3 linked regions of the Prochlorococcus marinus CUG1416 genome follow. The protein of the gene in region 1 binds, or shares a complex with, the protein of each later gene. Links are inferred from orthologs where the notes say so. Each region holds a gene or a part of one and is shown in the gene's direction. Other genes may lie near its edges.

Region 1 (5,631 bases):
TATTATTATCTATAAAGTCAACATCTAGAGCATTTGCCTGATCTTCAAACTGAATTGTTTTCCAAGGGCTGCTATCATTCACTTTCAATCCTGTAGATGAACAACTGCTCAAAACAAAACAAAGAATTACGGCTAAAAGAAGATTAGGAATGCTGGTAATAGTTTTTTTCATTTTTCTATATTAATGCAAAGAGTATAAAGAAAGGAAACATGCAGCTGCAAATGCCAAACCTCCAAAAATTAATATATTTTTCTGGCCAGGAGGTAAGCTATTGAAACCAAAACCATAAGTTAAATTTTCCTCAAAACCGCTAGGTTTAGATTTTGGACCTATATCTTTATAAAAGTTCTTACCAGCCCTGCAAACAGGGCATGCGAATGTATTACCATCCAGCTCTGAAAAAGGTGTATTTTTAGGTATGTCTAATTTTTTATTTCCTTCAGACGGGTCATAAATGTATCCACAACTTCTACATTCGAATCTATTTTGGTCTAAATTAATAGGAGGTAGTTCAAAATTTACTCCTGAAGAATTTTCAGAAAGTTTTTCTTTCTCAAAATTTTCAACTATTTTGTTTTCCTCAGAGGCTGGTTGAATGTTTTCACTCACGGTTTATTATTGTTCTTTAAGAACTTTAAAAGATTTTGCTTAATTAAGCGAATTTTATTCAAAATTAATTTTTAAGATGTTTTTATTAACTGGCTATGAATATTTTTTAGGCTTTCTCTTGATTGCTGCTGCCGTTCCAATATTAGCTCTAGTTACAAACCTCATAGTTGCGCCCAAAGGCAGAACTGGCGAAAGAAAACTAACATATGAATCTGGAATGGAGCCTATTGGAGGAGCATGGATTCAATTTAATATTCGTTATTACATGTTCGCCTTAGTTTTCGTTATATTTGATGTAGAGACAGTATTCCTTTATCCTTGGGCTGTTGCCTTTAATAGATTAGGCTTATTAGCATTTATTGAGGCATTAATTTTCATTGCAATACTAGTTATCGCTCTGGCTTACGCATGGAGAAAAGGAGCTTTAGAATGGAGTTAAAAAATTGAACCCACAATTATCACCAAAAGCAATAAGAGAGATCAGAGAAGGGACTTGCAATCCCCTTGGGGCACCACAGGTTACCACAGATTTAAGCGAAAACATTATACTCACAAGCTTAGATGATCTTCATAATTGGGCTAGATTAAGCAGTCTATGGCCTCTTCTATACGGCACAGCTTGTTGTTTTATTGAATTTGCTGCCCTAATTGGATCTAGATTTGATTTTGATAGATTTGGATTAGTTCCAAGAAGCTCACCAAGGCAAGCAGATTTAATAATAGTTGCAGGGACAGTAACAATGAAGATGGCACCTGCCCTAGTAAGACTTTATGAGCAGATGCCTGAGCCAAAATATGTGATTGCTATGGGCGCTTGTACCATTACAGGAGGAATGTTTAGCGCAGATTCTACTACTGCCGTCAGAGGGGTTGATAAATTGATACCTGTTGATTTATATCTTCCAGGATGTCCTCCAAGGCCAGAAGCAATTTTTGATGCCGTAATAAAATTAAGAAAAAAAGTAGGTAATGAATCAATTTTAGAGAGGACAAAAACAGAGCAAACACACAGATACATAACAACTGATCACGAAATGAACCTTGTTTTCTCTGATAATACTGGTGAATATTTAAACAAAACTTCAATGAATGTTATTCCTACCTCCAACAAAGAAAAAATAACTGAATTACCTGAGATCAACAAAAAAGTTGAAATTGTCAACAGTGATAAAGATTAATGGGAAAAGACAGTATAGACAAATCCTCAGATACTTCAATAGAAAAAGAAGGATTCATAAGTCAAAATTTATCCAAAGATGGAATTCCGAATCAATCATTAAATAATGATCACATAGGAATAGAAAATATTTCTGTGGAACCCAGCAATTTATATGAAGCAGTATTGGCTTTAAGAAATTACGGTTTCAACTATCTTCAATGTCAAGGTGGCTATGATGAGGGACCAGGTAAAAATCTTGTTAGTTTCTATCATTTTATAACTGTAGATGACTTACAAAACATAGAAAAAATTAACGAAGTCAGATTAAAAGTTTTCTTAAAAAGAGATTCTGATTTATCAATACCTAGTTTATATAAAATATTCAAAGGAAGTGATTGGCAAGAAAGAGAAACATATGACATGTATGGAATAAATTTTATTGATCATCCAAATCCTAAAAGACTCTTAATGCCTGAAGACTGGAGAGGATGGCCATTGCGAAAGGACTATATTCAACCAGACTTCTATGAACTTCAAGATGCTTATTAGTTTAATTTTTTTAATTTGCGGTATATAAACATAACTGCTCTTGCAAGTCTTCTTGGATCATGTCTAAGGGTTGGAGTTATTTTTTTTGAATATAATGGTGCTTGCAAAACGTAATAACCCTCAGATAGTAATTTTTCTTTATTACATTGGACAGGTTCTGCTCCTCTACTTTCGTAATAGTCTACTAATGGAGACTTTTCAAATTGAATCTGAGATAAGATTGCGTTAAAAATTCGTGTATTAACTCCAAAATTTGATAGTTGTTTTTCTATTGATTTGATATGTTGATAAACATCAAGTCCGTCGGTTTCTCCAGGTTGAGTCATCAAATTACATATGTAAATTTTGGGAGCATTACTTTGCAATAAAGCATTTACTATTTCTGGTACTAACAAATTTGGCAATAAAGAAGTGTATAAACTGCCTGGGCCAAGTACAATTAAATCAGCATCTTTTATAGATTCAAGAGCACTCGGAAGAGCAGAAGGATTTTCTGGAAGGTAACCAATCCTCGAAATTAATTTTTTAGATTTACTGATCTTGGTTTCTCCAAAAATTTTTTCACCATCCTCTAATTCAGCCCATAACATAACATCAATGCTTGTTGCTGGTAAAACTTGACCTTGTACCGCTAAAACCCTACTAGAAGCCTGTACTGCTTTTTCTAAACTACCTGTAATTGTTGTTAAGGCTGATAAGAATAGATTTCCAAAACTATGTCCCTCTAGTCCACTTCCCTCTGAAAATCTATATTGAAATAATCTAGTTAAAATTGGTTCTTCGTTAGATAAAGCAGCCAAACAATTTCTTATATCTCCTGGAGGTTGCACGCCTAATTGCTTTCTTAGAATTCCACTACTTCCCCCATCATCAGATACAGTTACGATTGCTGTAATGTTACTACTGTAATTTTTTAACCCTTTCAATAAGGTAGATAAGCCTGTGCCTCCGCCTATTGCAACAATATTAGGACCTCTATTTAACTTACTTTTAACTCTTAATGCATCAACTAAAAATGTACTTTTTTCTGGAACAAGTGCTTTTTGAATAGAATTAATACTTCTATTTTGTCCGATCCCAATTAATAAAAGTCCAATAACAAAAATCAATGGTCCCAATAATGAAACAGGCAATATACTAGTTAAACTAGTCATTATCCAAAAAAACACTTCAATAAGCCAATAGAGTGGTCTTAAATTAGTCCAAATTGCTAAGCCTAATAATGAAGTCAAGAATCCAACTGCAGATGTAATCATCCATCTTTTTATTACCAGTCCTGGCAAAAGCCAACTCAAAATTCTTAGAATTTTATTTAATAAGACAAAATTAGACTTTGTAAAATATTTATAATATCTTCTTACTCTTTTTTTACGCTTATTCATTAAAAAACCTCTTAAATTATTTTTCTCAAATTTAAAGACTACATAAATTCATTATAAATCAAATTCATACATCCTTTTTTTATTTCTAAAAATAGGCAATATGTAATAGAAGATGACTTTTTATTTAATATAGGTTTTGAAAAAATCAAAGCATGCAGTTGAAACAAAAAGCCTCTCAATAAGCTGGGGGCACGTTAATGTGCTTAATAAACTCAATTTCGAACTTAATGAAGGAGAGAAATTAGCTATAGTTGGCCCCTCAGGTTCAGGCAAATCAACTATTTTAAAAATATTAGCAGGCCTAATTTTGCCTACCAAAGGAGAATTAAGAATATTTGGTAAAAAACAAACATATTTGAGACTAGACCAAAATAATCCTCCTGATGTAAGACTAGTTTTTCAGAACCCAGCATTATTAGGATCTTTAACTATTGAAGAAAATGTAGGTTTTCTCCTTAAGAGGAATAAAAACCTATCTAAAAAGTTAATCCATGAAATCGTATGTGAATGTTTAGCTGAAGTCGGATTATTTAATGTCGGGAATAAACTTCCAAATGAATTAAGCGGAGGCATGCAAAAAAGAGTTAGTTTTGCTAGAGCTTTAATTACAGATCAAACTCTTAATGCAAATACTAAACCTTTATTACTTTTTGATGAACCGACTGCAGGTCTTGATCCAATTGCCTCATCAAGAATTGAAGATTTAATTAATAAGACAAATGATAAAGCCAACGGATCATCTATTGTAGTTAGCCATGTTCTGAGTACTATAGAAAGGACTTCAGATAAAGTTTTAATGCTTTATGGAGGCAAATTTAGATGGGCAGGTTCTATTGATGAATTCAAAGAAAGTAATGATCCCTATGTGTTTCAATTTAGGTATGGGAAACTTGATGGTCCAATGCAACCCAAAGACATTTAGAAATTATGCGTAGAAGCTTAAGAGATTCAATAGTTGGATTTTCATTATTAGGAGGTATTTTAGTATTCACATTTTTTTCTTTTTGGCTAAGAGGAGTAAAATTATCTTCAAAAAATTGGCACCTCTTTGCTGAATTCAATAACGCAAGCGGTTTATCAAAAAAATCTCCAGTTACTTACAGAGGAATTTTAGTAGGATCAATAGAAGATATTTTATTTACCAATCAATCAATTAAAGCAAAAATAGTTTTAAATAATCCAGAAATTATTCTTCATAGGCCAGCATTTGCCAGAGTAGTAACTAATTCTTTCCTAGGAGGAGATGTGCAAGTCGCTTTAGAAACTAGTGAAAAAGAAATTCCTAAAAACATTGAAAAACCTACATCAGACAAATGCGACACCAAATTAATTATTTGTCAGGGAGATATTATTCCTGGGAAACAATTATCAAGTCTTTCAAATATAACTAATAGAATAAGTCAACTTCTAAAAGAATCCAATCAAGAAAACTTAATTGAGAACATAGTTAAATCAATTGACCAATTTGATAAAACACAAGAAAATCTTGATGAATTAATTTTCTTATCGAAACAAGAAATACAAAGAGTTGAACCTTTAATAAAAGAAATTACAATTGCTGCTGATCATTTGAATAACATTTTGTCTACTATCGATAACAAAGAAACCCTTAATGATATTAAATTGACAATTAATGCTGCAAGATCTATCTCCAGCAAAATAGATGATATGAGTGATGATTTTGAAAAATTAACGAAAGATAAAGAATTTACTAAATCCATAAGAGATTTAACTATTGGACTTTCAAAATTCCTTAACGAAATTTATCCATAAGTAATACTTAGAATTCATTGATAGCATTTAAAGCCATAGCCGCGATTGCTTTATCTGTGGCTTTTGGCAGTTGGACATATTTTCCTTTAGCTGCCTCTGCTAATTCTTTACCAAAGCCGCTTGCAATAAATTTTCTCTCAGTATCAATTACTAAGAGT
Region 2 (5,711 bases), on another replicon or contig:
TAGCTCTTTTATTGACTTCGACTTCTTGTTCGGAAGGAGTTATTGGCTTTTTTGTCAGGTTTCTTAGTCTTTGATCATTCTTAAAAGCATTTTTAACTAATCTATCCTCCAAGGAATGAAAACTAATAATAGAAATAATTCCACCTGGAAGTAGCCAACCAGGGACAACTTGCAAAAATTTTTCTAATACTTCAATTTCTTTATTAACGGCAATTCTTAGTGCTTGGAATGTTCTAGTTGCTGGGTGTATTTTTTTATATCTTTGTTTTGGTGGGAAGCATCCTGCAATAGAATAAGCCAAATCTTTTGTACCAGAATATTTCCCGTTTACCTTTAAATCCATTTTTATTTTTCTAGCAATCTTTCGTGATAATCTCTCATCTCCATATTTATAAATTAGATTAGCTAGATCTTTTTCATTTAAAGTCTCAATTAATTTTTCTGCATTAACCTCAAGCAAAGGATTCATGCGCATATCAAGGGGACCATCTTTTTGAAAACTAAATCCTCTGTTTGGGGTATCAATTTGGTTACTATTTACTCCAAGATCTGCAATCACAAAAGAAACTTTTGCATTTGGTTCAAAATCCGCAAAATTTGCAGCCCTTATATCAATCCTATTTTTAAATTCATCAAGTTTTTTTGATGCTGATTTTCTTGCGAATGGATCTTGATCAAGTCCAATTATATTTAAATCCGAATATTTTCTCAATAAATGATAAGAGTGCCCGCCTCCGCCTAAAGTTGCGTCTATTCCTTTAAGTTGGGTTGTATTTATTAATGGGTAATGCTCTAATGATGCCATAATCTCATCTGTCATAACTGATTTATGATTGAAAAAAGATGAATCAGATAGGTCAGTTTGCATAACTTTCGACTAAGATTTATTTAGAAGTTAAATTTCGAATGGCTCAGCTAGAGACAAGAACCGAACCAATGGTGGTTAATTTTGGCCCTCACCATCCATCAATGCATGGGGTTTTAAGGTTAGTTGTAACTCTTGATGGTGAGAATGTCATTGATTGTGAGCCGGTAATTGGATATTTGCATAGAGGAATGGAAAAGATAGCTGAAAATAGAACAAATGTTATGTATGTCCCTTATGTAAGCAGAATGGATTATGCAGCAGGAATGTTTTATGAAGCTATTGTAGTAAATGCTCCTGAAAGATTAGCTAATATTCCAGTTCCTAAAAGAGCTAGTTACATCAGAGTTCTTATGTTGGAACTTAATCGTATTGCTAATCATCTTTTATGGCTTGGTCCCTTTTTAGCAGACGTAGGAGCTCAAACTCCATTTTTCTATATCTTTCGAGAAAGAGAAATGATTTATGATCTATGGGAAGCTGCCACTGGACAAAGGCTAATAAATAATAATTTCTTTAGGATAGGTGGTGTCGCATGTGATCTTCCATACGGATGGTTAGAAAAATGTATGGACTTTTGCGATTGGTTCGGTCCTAAAATAGATGAATACGAAAAATTAATCACAAATAATCCGATTTTTAGAAAAAGAATTGAAGGTCTTGGAACAATACAAAGAGATCAGGCAATTAATTGGTCTTTATCTGGGCCAATGCTTAGAGCATCTGGTGTTTCCTGGGATTTAAGGAAAGTGGATAGTTATGAATGTTATGACGATTTTGATTGGCAGATCGCTTCAGAAAAAGAAGGAGATTGTTATGCGAGATATCGAGTAAGAGTTGAAGAGATGAGACAATCACTGAGCATTATTCGCCAAGCCTGCAAAATGATTCCAGGAGGTCCAACAGAAAATTTAGAAGCTCAAAGAATGGCGACTGAAGATAAGAAGAGTGAAATATTTGGTATTGACTATCAATATGTAGCTAAGAAGGTTGCTCCAACTTTTAAAATTCCTAATGGAGAATTGTATACAAGATTAGAGTCCGGAAAAGGAGAAATAGGTGTATTTATTCAAGGTAATAATGAAGTTACCCCATGGAGATTTAAAATCAGAGCAGCTGATTTAAACAATCTGCAAATATTGCCTCATATTCTTAAAGGTGCCAAAATCGCTGATATTATGGCAATCCTTGGTTCAATAGATGTCATTATGGGCTCCGTTGATAGATAAGTTCTTTAAATGAAACCCTCTGATTGGTTAATACTGCAGAAAAAAGTACGATTTGGTGACTGTGATTCTGCAGGTGTAATTCATTTTCATAACTTATTAAAATGGTCACACGAAGCTTGGGAAGAAAGTATTGAAATTTATGGGATTCCTTATCAAGATATTTTTCCAGATTTTTCTTTACGTAAAAATCAGATTATTTTTCCCATAGTAAATTGCGAAGCGAACTTCCGTGCTCCTATTAAAATTGGAGATTTCTTAAAAGTAAAAATTTCCCCTCATAAAATTAATACTCATTTGTTCCAAGTAAATAGCCTTTTTATAAAAAATGGAAATAAAGTAGCAGAAGGAAAAATAATACATTGTTCTTTAGATGTTGATTCAAGAAATAAAATAGAACTTCCCGATCATCTAGAAAGATGGATAGAGGCTTCAAATGTAAGTACAAATTTAAAAGAGTGCTAATTATTATTTATTATTTTTGAAATTTATAATTTATTTCTTCTGTACTTGTATTTTTGTTTTTAATAATCCATTTCTCGGGTTTTTCATGTTTAGGCCAACTTTGAGAAAAGTTTTTTAATAAATTTAATGAATTTTCAATATTTTTATGATTTGTAAGTTTTTTAAATTCAATAATTATTTTAATTTTATTTCCCCATAATTTGTCGGGCACTTTTGAAATATTGAATTTATTAATTGGGATATTTTCTTTCATAATGAAATTATTTAATCGAGATTCAATTACTTCTGGAAAAACGAGTTCTCCGCCTGAATTAAAAGCGTTATCAATTCTTCCGATAAACTTTAAATATAAAGAATTATTGATTTGATTGATTTCACCTAAATCACCTGTTTGCAACCAACCATTTTTATTTTTGAAATCTTCAGTTTTTGAAGAGTCTATTATTTCGATTCCAATTCTAGCTGATTTTATCTCGATTAATCCTCGTTCGTTAATTCTTATTTTTGTATCAGGTAGTATTTCTCCAACGTTTTCATAACCCATTAAGAATTCTTTTGGTTTTAAACTCGTAACCATTGCTGCTGTTTCAGTTGAGCCGTAACAAGGTGCTAATTTTATTTGTTCTTGTATACATTTTTCTGCAGTTTCGCGGGTAATTGAAGCTCCACCTACCCAAATTAAATCAAAAATTTTTAGCCAATTAATACCCTCTTTTTCAGCTAAAAGTCTTATTAATTGGGTAGGTACTAATGAAGTAATCAAGTGTTTTTTGTTTTTTTTAGATTTAATTGTAAAAAGTAAAAGTTCTCGAGTTTTTTTTATTAAATTTGGAGCAATATTAATACAATCACATCCCCAAGTTTGGCTTCTAAAAATTGGCATTAAGCCACTTATATGGTTGAGGGGTAAAGTGTTAAAAATTATACAGTTGTGTAATTCAAATCCTTGATCTTTTAGCCATTGTCCTGAAGTAGCGGCAGATAATTTCAGATTATTTAAATTGTGAATACATTTTCTAGGTTTACCACTGCTACCACTGCTGTTTAAGATAATCGCTGGTCCATTTTTATGTATCGAATCAAGTACCTCTTCGTTTTTATGAAATTTGTTTTTTATATAAATTATTTTGTTTTCTCTAATTTTCTGAATAATTTTCTCCATAGATTGAATTTCATTATTTTCAACTTCAATAATATGAATTTTACTTTTCATAGTTGATCCCATATCTTTTTTGCTTCATCTGAAAATAGGAAAGAGTTAGGGAACTTTTTCATTGCTAAACCAGGAACTTTTGGTGTTGGTCCTTGTAACTGTAGCGATGATAAATGATAAAGCCATCTCCTTCCTATTCCAGTTTCAAATGAAGTACTTATAGATATTAAAGCTTTTTTATTTTCTAAGTCTCTTAAAAGCTTATCTGGATTCTTTTCTTGAGAAGGTCTTCGAATTTGCCAACCCTTCCACTCATCAATCAAAGTTGGAAATTTTAAAAGTGATTCGTCTAAAGCTATTGGAATTTTTTTGTTGAGTTCTTTAAGTCCATCAATATCATCAACAGAAAGAGGTTGTTCCAACCAATCTATATTTTTGTTATCTTTCAAAATATCAGCCCATCTGTTAGCCATTTTCCTTCCCCAAGAACCATTAGCATCTATCCTCAACTTAATATTATTATCTATTTGGCTTAAAATTTCTGCTAAAATTGCTTCTTCCTCATTATTATTTTTTAAAGCTACTTTCCATTTTATGGTTATTGATTTGCCAATATTAGATTGACTTTTTTTAATTTTATTTAAATCTGATATTACATTATTAGTATCTAAAAGTATGGCTGTTTTATCAATTTCATCAAAAAAATAGTTTTCTTTAAAAATTATTTTCCCATTTATTTCTGCTAAAGCTGAATTTATTGCAGACTGAATGCATGGGTGAAAAATATTTATTTGTTCAGATAAATTTAGTACTTCTAAATTATCAGGAATCATATTTAATTGTTCTTCACATTTTTTTAAGTCTTCTTTTAGTAGAGGTGAAACCTCTCCAAATCCAATTTTTTTATCTTTATTTTTTAATTTAATTATCCAACCCGATTTTGTAAGGTAAGTGGTTTTAGAATTTTCTACTTTTGTGGAAAACTTAAAGCAATAAGATTTTTTTTTAAATATTAAGTTCATTTATTAATCAAGTAATTAAAAATTAATCCTGTGATTAAGCCAACTCCATTAAGAGTTTGAAATTTTATTGCGATGAATTTGCAATTTTTTATTGCTGCAGGTTTGTTATATGAAGAGTGTAATAAATTTATTAGTCTTATTGCTTGAGGAAAACTAATCAAATAAAGGATACAAAAAACTGGAATAAATCCATTAACTATAGTGAAAAGTTGAAAAATATATATTGTGAAAATTATCCAAGGCACAAATTGAGAACCTTTTTTAGCTCCTAAGCGAACTAAAGGTGAATTTTTACCATGCTTTTTATCTTCAATAATTTGATGAAAATGAGAACAAAATAATACTAGAGTTGTTGCTAAGGAAGGCCCTGAACCAAGTAATAAAGAAACTTTCCAAGGAATATCTTCGAAATAAATATTAGACGGATTTAACGCAATTAAGATTGCAGAGTAAGCAAAAGGTCCAAATGCAAGCCAGCATAATGGTTCTCCTAAACCTTGATAGCCAAATCTAAAAGGAGGTCCCTGATATAAATATCCTAAGAAGCAGCAAGCTGCTACCAAAATCAAAATATTTATGCTTGTTGATGCTGAAATAATTGAAATTATTAATAAACCAAGAACTAAAGATGTATATGCAATAAATGAAATTATTTTTTTATTTTTTATAAGATTTACAATAGAATGGAATTTAAATTCATCGATTCCTGTTTCTGCGTCGAATAAATCATTAGTTAGATTTTCCCAAAGTAATATCAATATTGCAGCTAACGTAAATGCGATTAAATTATATATTTTTAATTTTTCATATAGATTTAGTAAATAAGCCCCTGTAATAAATACCGGAAGTATTGCAACAGAATAAAGAGGCCATTTTATTGCTTGTTTCCATAATTTTTTTTTATTTTCATCCATTTTTAATTAACACATAAAATTCCATGATTATTAAATGTAGTTTATAAATTGAGTTACATTTTTTAC
Region 3 (5,545 bases), on another replicon or contig:
ATTAGATATTTAATCAATACCTTGGAATTGATTGGTCAATATATCTACTCCATCCATCAATACCCTCCTCCAAATTCCATATTTCGCTCACAATATTATTATCTAAGCACCATTGACAAAAGTTATAACTTCTTATTCCTGCATGACAGGTAACAACAATTTCTCTGTCTAATAAATCAGCAAATATTTCTTCAACGTATTCAGATGTAACTTTACTAATTGGTATATGTAAAAATTCTTTTGAGAAACGAGCTATTTCAAGCTCTGAATGTTCTCTTACATCAATCAAGACTGGATCTTCTTTTTCAGAATTAAACCAATCATTAAGATTAGAGGCATTTATAGATTTTGGATAATTTCCCAATTGATAGGATAAATTATGTGTTATTTACAATTTAATAAATTAAGTTGCAGTAGGAAATTTATTGTTAAAAATAAAAATAAACATTGATAATGAAACTTAGAGTAGTAGCAATAATAATATTATTATCTATATTACTTTTTTTTGGTTTTAAAAAAGTTTCTGCTAATAAAAATAAGGAGCAAAGTACAAATATTGAGCAGCTAAATATCTTAAAATACATACCTGAAAACAACAAATTATTATTTATTTCAAATTTAGATAGTTTTAATATTATTAATAATAATGAAAAAGATAAAAATCCAAAAAATCAAGATAACTTTGTTTTAATAAAAGATTCTATTTTAGATTACTTAGGTATAGATCTAGGCAACAATAAATTAGAAGATATCTATAATAATGAACTTATAATCTCAACTTTTGAGAATGATCAAAAGCTGAAAGATGATATTTTAATCGTATTTAAAATTAAACCAGAAAAAAACCTAGATGATATATTACATCTTTCCAATAAAATTGATCAGACTTATGAAATAATACCTATTTTTAGAGAAAATAAATTAAATTTCCTTAAATTTATATATCGGACAGAAGATAATTACATAATTGCTTCATCAGATAAAAAATTAATCAAAAATAGTATTAACTCTAGTAATGATTTTAAAGAAAACAAATTTCAATATGAGGGAGAACTGCATGGACTAAAAAACGAAAAAAATATATTATTTACAAATAAATTTTTGGAAAGTATATTTTTTAATAAAGAAATTTTTACTGAAAATAATGAGGATATTATAGCTACAACATTTGACTTAAAAAATAAACATTTAACTTTAAAATCATATTTACTAAACAATAAAAAAAATCTTGATATTCTTGCTTACGATAAGCTATTTAATCAAGAGAATATTAATGAAGATAATCCTGAAGTTGCAATTTTTAGTGATATAAAAAATATAGACAATTATCTAAAACCTTTATTAAATGATTTTGAACTCAGTTTTCTTGATGAGTTTAATCAAAATTCAAATCAAAACATTTTAATTCTCAATTCCAATAAAGATTGGCTTATTACATTTGAAAAAAATACTGAAGATCAATTTGATTTCAGAGCTTTGAAAAAACTAAAAGATTTCAACAAATATACTTTGAAACAAAATAAAGATATTTACTCGATATATTCCAAAGATATTCTGGAAGAAAAAGACGAAGTAATAAAACAAGTAACTTATGAAAATATCTATTCAATAGAATCCGGAGGTTTACAAATCATAAGTAATTACTTAATTAATGGTAAAAAACTAGAAACAATCTCAAAAAAATTTTTTAACCTAAAAGGTAATCAAGATAAATCTGCTTTTCTTTATGCAAAAGTTGATGTTAATGATAGAAATTCCAATAAAATTGAATATTTTTATGATTTGCAAGATCTTAATTTTCTCATTAGAAATATTTTAAAAATATCAAATGAAGAATCACTAGAAATCATAAGACAATCTATTCCTGAAAAAAATCCAATTCTTTATACAAAAACAATATTAAAAATACTTTAATCAAGTTATTCAAAAAGCTTCAATCACAATCAATTTAAATTTTTGTGAAGTTAATAAACTTGTGGTTAATTAAAAATTATTTGACTATCTTTAATCTATAAGTAATTTAATATTGAATAAATAAATTGGATAGCAACAAACTAATTTTAAAACCAGGATTAGAGGGTGTCCCAGTTACAAATTCATCCATCTGTGATATTGACGGCAATAAAGGCAAATTATTATATAGAGGCTACTCCATTGAGGAACTATCCAAAAAAAGCAGTTTTTTAGAAACTGCTTATCTATTGATTTGGGGTGAATTGCCTACAGCTATACAACTTAGAGATTTTGAACAAGAAGTTCAAATGCATCGCAGGTTAAGTTTTAGAGTAAGAGATATGATGAAATGTTTCCCTGCGACAGGTCATCCTATGGACGCTCTTCAATCAAGTGCGGCTTCTTTGGGACTTTTCTATTCACGAAGAGCAATAGATGATCCTAATTACATATACAACGCAGTGATAAGACTGATAGCAAAAATACCCACAATGATTGCTGCGTTTCAACTTATTAGAAAAGGACAGGACCCTATTCAACCTCGAGATGATTTAACATATTCCTCAAATTTTCTTTACATGCTGACTGAAAAAGAACAAGATCCAATAGCTGCAAAAGTTTTTGATAGGTGTTTAATTCTACATGCCGAACATAGTTTAAACGCCAGTACATTTAGCGCTAGAGTGACGGCAAGCACTCTTACAGACCCATATGCTGTAATCGCCTCTGCAGTAGGAACCTTGGCTGGTCCGCTGCATGGAGGGGCGAATGAGGATGTAATTGCGATGTTGGAAGAAATCAAAACTCCAGACAAAGCAGCTTCTTTTTTAGAAAATGCAATAAAAAATAAAAGTAAGATAATGGGCTTTGGTCATAGGGAATATAAAGTCAAAGATCCAAGAGCAATAATTCTTCAAAAACTGGCAGAAGAGCTTTTTATTAGATTTGGAGCTGATGAAATGTATGACGTTGCTAAATCATTAGAGGTAGAAGCAATACCAAGACTTGGCCCAAAGGGTATTTTTCCTAATGTAGACTTTTATTCTGGTCTTGTTTATAGGAAACTTGGTATTCCTCGTGATTTATTTACTCCAATTTTTGCTATATCCAGAGTTGCTGGTTGGCTAGCTCATTGGAGAGAGCAACTTGGAGCAAATAGAATTTTTAGACCATCGCAAATCTATACTGGGTCAGCTCCAAGGGATTGGATTAGCTTAGAAAATAGAGAATAATATTTGCAGCTTTTCATAAAAAACACACATATTGTTTGTGACGAGTTAATGTATTAAGTAAATAACATCAAAAATTTGGAATACGGAATAGATCTTGAATATAGTTTTAATGAATTCCTAAAAGGTTTTGGCATTTCTAGTGAGATTGCTCATGTAATATGGCTACCTCTACCAATGCTTTTGGTTTTAGTCGCAGCAGTTGTTGGAGTTTTAGTAACTGTTTGGCTTGAAAGAAAGATATCCGCTGCTGCTCAACAAAGAATAGGTCCTGAATATGCAGGAGCTCTAGGTATACTCCAACCAATTGCAGATGGTCTTAAGTTACTAGTCAAAGAGGATATTATTCCTGCTAAAGCAGATGGAATTCTCTTCACTGCAGGACCCATATTAGTTCTAGTCCCAGTGATTCTTTCATGGCTGATTGTTCCTTTTGGACAAAACCTTCTTATTAGTAATGTTGGTATTGGAATTTTCCTATGGATTGCTTTAAGCAGTATCCAGCCGATTGGACTTCTTATGAGCGGATATGCATCAAATAATAAATATTCATTATTAGGCGGATTAAGAGCAGCTGCGCAATCTATAAGTTACGAAATACCTTTAGCTTTATCTGTACTGGCTGTTGTGCTAATGACAAATTCTCTAAGTACTATTGACATTGTTAACCAACAAAGTGGTGCTGGAATACTCAGTTGGAATATTTGGAGACAACCTGTTGGCTTTATAATCTTTTGGATTTGTGCTCTTGCAGAATGTGAACGACTTCCATTTGACTTACCTGAAGCTGAAGAAGAATTAGTTGCAGGATATCAAACAGAATATGCGGGAATGAAATTCGCATTGTTCTACCTTGGTAGCTACATAAATTTAATTCTTTCAGCATTATTAGTATCAATACTTTATTTGGGAGGATGGGGTTTTCCTATTCCAGTTGAATTAATAGCTAAGGTACTTAATTTGCCGATTAATGCGCCCTTTATACAAGTTTTCACTGCATCAATAGGAATTGTAATGACTGTTTTGAAAGCATATCTCTTAGTATTTGTTGCAATATTATTGCGTTGGACAACCCCTAGAGTAAGAATAGATCAACTTTTAGATCTAGGATGGAAGTTTCTTCTTCCAATTTCTCTTGCTAATCTTTTATTAACTGCAGGATTAAAACTTGCTTTTCCGCAATTCTTTGGTGGCTAAATTCAAGTAAATATACTTAAATTTAAAATTAATCCACTAAAATGAATTAACTAAGTAAATTCTTCGAAAATGAAAAATTTCCTTCAACAAGTAAATAGCTATATTAAAGAGGCTTTTAGTGCTGGCAAATATTTATACAATGGCTTATCAGTAACTTTTGATCATCTTCGAAGAAGACCTGTTACTGTGCAATATCCATATGAAAAACTAATACCCTCTGAAAGATATCGAGGAAGAATACATTATGAATTCGATAAATGTATAGCTTGTGAAGTTTGTGTGAGAGTATGTCCAATAAATCTACCAGTAGTTGACTGGGTAATGAATAAAGAAACCAAAAAAAAGGAACTTAGAAATTATTCAATAGATTTTGGAGTATGTATATTTTGCGGAAATTGCGTTGAATTTTGTCCAACTAATTGTCTATCAATGACCGAAGAATATGAATTAGCTTCTTTCGACAGACACAATCTAAATTTCGATAATATTGCACTTGGGAGACTCCCTACAAACGTAACAACAGATCCTTCAGTAAAACCACTAAGAGAACTTGCTTATCTACCTAAAGGAGTAATGGATCCCCATGAAATCCCTGCTTCAGATATCAGAGTTGGTAAATTACCTGAAGAAGTCTATGATTGGATGAAACCAACAACCAATGAAAATAAAGATAAAATTTCTAATCCAAACAATTAATTTCTATTAATTTATGTCCATTGCAATAACAACTCAAATTATTTGTTTTACAGTTTTATCTTTAGTTATTCTTATTGGAGCAATTGGTGTTGTATTGCTAGAAAGTATTGTATATTCAGCATTTCTTCTTGGCGGAGTATTCATGAGTGTGGCAGGATTATATCTACTTTTAAATGCAAGTTTTGTTGCTGCAGCTCAAGTTTTAGTTTATGTGGGTGCAGTAAATGTATTAATAATTTTTGCAATAATGTTAGTCAATAAAAAAGAAGATTTAAAGCCCATCAATGACATTAAATCCAGAAGAATCTTATCAACATCTATATGTTTAATCCTACTTAGCCTTTTAATAAGAGTTGACTTGACAAACGTATGGAAGCTAGCAAGCCCCCAAAACTCTATAGGAGAAGAATCAACTATTAGGATTGGAGAGCATCTATTTAGTGATTATTTACTCCCATTTGAATTAGCTT

Evidence for each region.
Region 2: the proteins of HA146_RS01565 (region 1) and HA146_RS00940 are in contact, whole or in part, in a cryo-EM structure (PDB 6KHJ), measured with the Thermosynechococcus vestitus proteins. The link is inferred for Prochlorococcus marinus CUG1416 from one-to-one orthologs. Residues at the interface, in WP_011056552.1 of Thermosynechococcus vestitus: Leu46, Met47, Tyr48, Thr50, Ala51, Cys52, Phe54, Ile55, Glu56, Ala58, Ala59, Ile61, Gly62, Ser63, Arg64, Phe65, Asn76, Pro78, Thr89, Thr91, Lys93, Met94, Ala97, Leu101, Met123, Phe124, Ser126, Asp127, Ser128, Tyr129; in WP_011057128.1 of Thermosynechococcus vestitus: Pro17, His18, His19, Pro20, Ser21, Met22, Val25, Arg27, Met29, Thr31, Ile38, Asp39, Cys40, Glu41, Pro42, Val43, Ile44, Gly45, Tyr46, Leu47, His48, Arg49, Gly50, Met51, Lys53, Ile54, Asn57, Arg58, Pro65, Tyr66.
Region 3: the proteins of HA146_RS01565 (region 1) and nuoH are in contact, whole or in part, in a crystal structure (PDB 6Y11), measured with the Thermus thermophilus proteins. The link is inferred for Prochlorococcus marinus CUG1416 from one-to-one orthologs. Residues at the interface, in WP_096411117.1 of Thermus thermophilus: Arg16, Glu17, Gly18, Leu24, Leu27, Val28, Trp30, Gly31, Arg32, Asn34, Ser35, Trp37, Thr54, Asp55, Ala56, Asp59, Ala61, Arg62, Phe63, Gly64, Glu66, Val67, Phe68, Arg69, Ala70, Ser71, Arg73, Gln74, Ala75, Asp76; in WP_096411122.1 of Thermus thermophilus: Arg36, Val44, Arg45, Met46, Gly47, Pro48, Asn49, Arg50, Val51, Leu57, Gln58, Ala61, Asp62, Ile64, Lys65, Ile67, Phe68, Lys69, Glu70, Ile72, Val74, Glu223, Ala224, Glu225, His233, Thr234, Glu235, Tyr236, Ser237, Trp241.

What each region holds. Positions count from the first base shown.
Region 1 is NZ_JAAORM010000002.1:61,508-67,138, reverse strand. The notes cover bases 1-2,920. They hold HA146_RS01565 (NADH dehydrogenase subunit K), read left to right. Parts: upstream 1-1,053; coding sequence 1,054-1,788; downstream 1,789-2,920. Other genes in these bases: HA146_RS01555 (gluconeogenesis factor YvcK family protein), read right to left, coding at 2,315-2,920; HA146_RS01560 (NAD(P)H-quinone oxidoreductase subunit J), read left to right, coding at 1,788-2,318; HA146_RS01570 (NAD(P)H-quinone oxidoreductase subunit 3), read left to right, coding at 687-1,049; HA146_RS01575 (rubredoxin), read right to left, coding at 182-610; HA146_RS01580 (photosynthesis system II assembly factor Ycf48), read right to left, coding at 1-172. Also shown: more of HA146_RS01555, read right to left, coding at 2,921-3,700; HA146_RS01550 (ABC transporter ATP-binding protein), read left to right, coding at 3,837-4,622; HA146_RS01545 (MlaD family protein), read left to right, coding at 4,628-5,473; bchD (magnesium chelatase ATPase subunit D), read right to left, coding at 5,481-5,631. UniProt on the Escherichia coli protein: NDH-1 shuttles electrons from NADH, via FMN and iron-sulfur (Fe-S) centers, to quinones in the respiratory chain. The immediate electron acceptor for the enzyme in this species is ubiquinone.
Region 2 is NZ_JAAORM010000001.1:170,354-176,064, forward strand. The notes cover bases 1-3,000. They hold HA146_RS00940 (NAD(P)H-quinone oxidoreductase subunit H), read left to right. Parts: upstream 1-906; coding sequence 907-2,094; downstream 2,095-3,000. Other genes in these bases: rsmH (16S rRNA (cytosine(1402)-N(4))-methyltransferase RsmH), read right to left, coding at 1-868; HA146_RS00945 (acyl-CoA thioesterase), read left to right, coding at 2,104-2,556; HA146_RS00950 (AMP-binding protein), read right to left, coding at 2,567-3,000. In the rest of the region: more of HA146_RS00950, read right to left, coding at 3,001-3,781; HA146_RS00955 (o-succinylbenzoate synthase), read right to left, coding at 3,766-4,731; menA (2-carboxy-1,4-naphthoquinone phytyltransferase), read right to left, coding at 4,728-5,645.
Region 3 is NZ_JAAORM010000001.1:159,226-164,770, reverse strand. Bases 2,486-5,319 are described here. They hold nuoH (NADH-quinone oxidoreductase subunit NuoH), read left to right. Parts: upstream 2,486-3,260; coding sequence 3,261-4,379; downstream 4,380-5,319. Other genes in these bases: HA146_RS00870 (NADH-quinone oxidoreductase subunit J), read left to right, coding at 5,089-5,319; ndhI (NAD(P)H-quinone oxidoreductase subunit I), read left to right, coding at 4,449-5,075; HA146_RS00885 (citrate synthase), read left to right, coding at 2,486-3,185. In the rest of the region: trpB (tryptophan synthase subunit beta), read left to right, coding at 1-13; HA146_RS00895 (rhodanese-like domain-containing protein), read right to left, coding at 14-364; HA146_RS00890 (hypothetical protein), read left to right, coding at 454-1,914; more of HA146_RS00885, read left to right, coding at 2,040-2,485; more of HA146_RS00870, read left to right, coding at 5,320-5,545. UniProt on the Escherichia coli protein: NDH-1 shuttles electrons from NADH, via FMN and iron-sulfur (Fe-S) centers, to quinones in the respiratory chain. The immediate electron acceptor for the enzyme in this species is believed to be ubiquinone.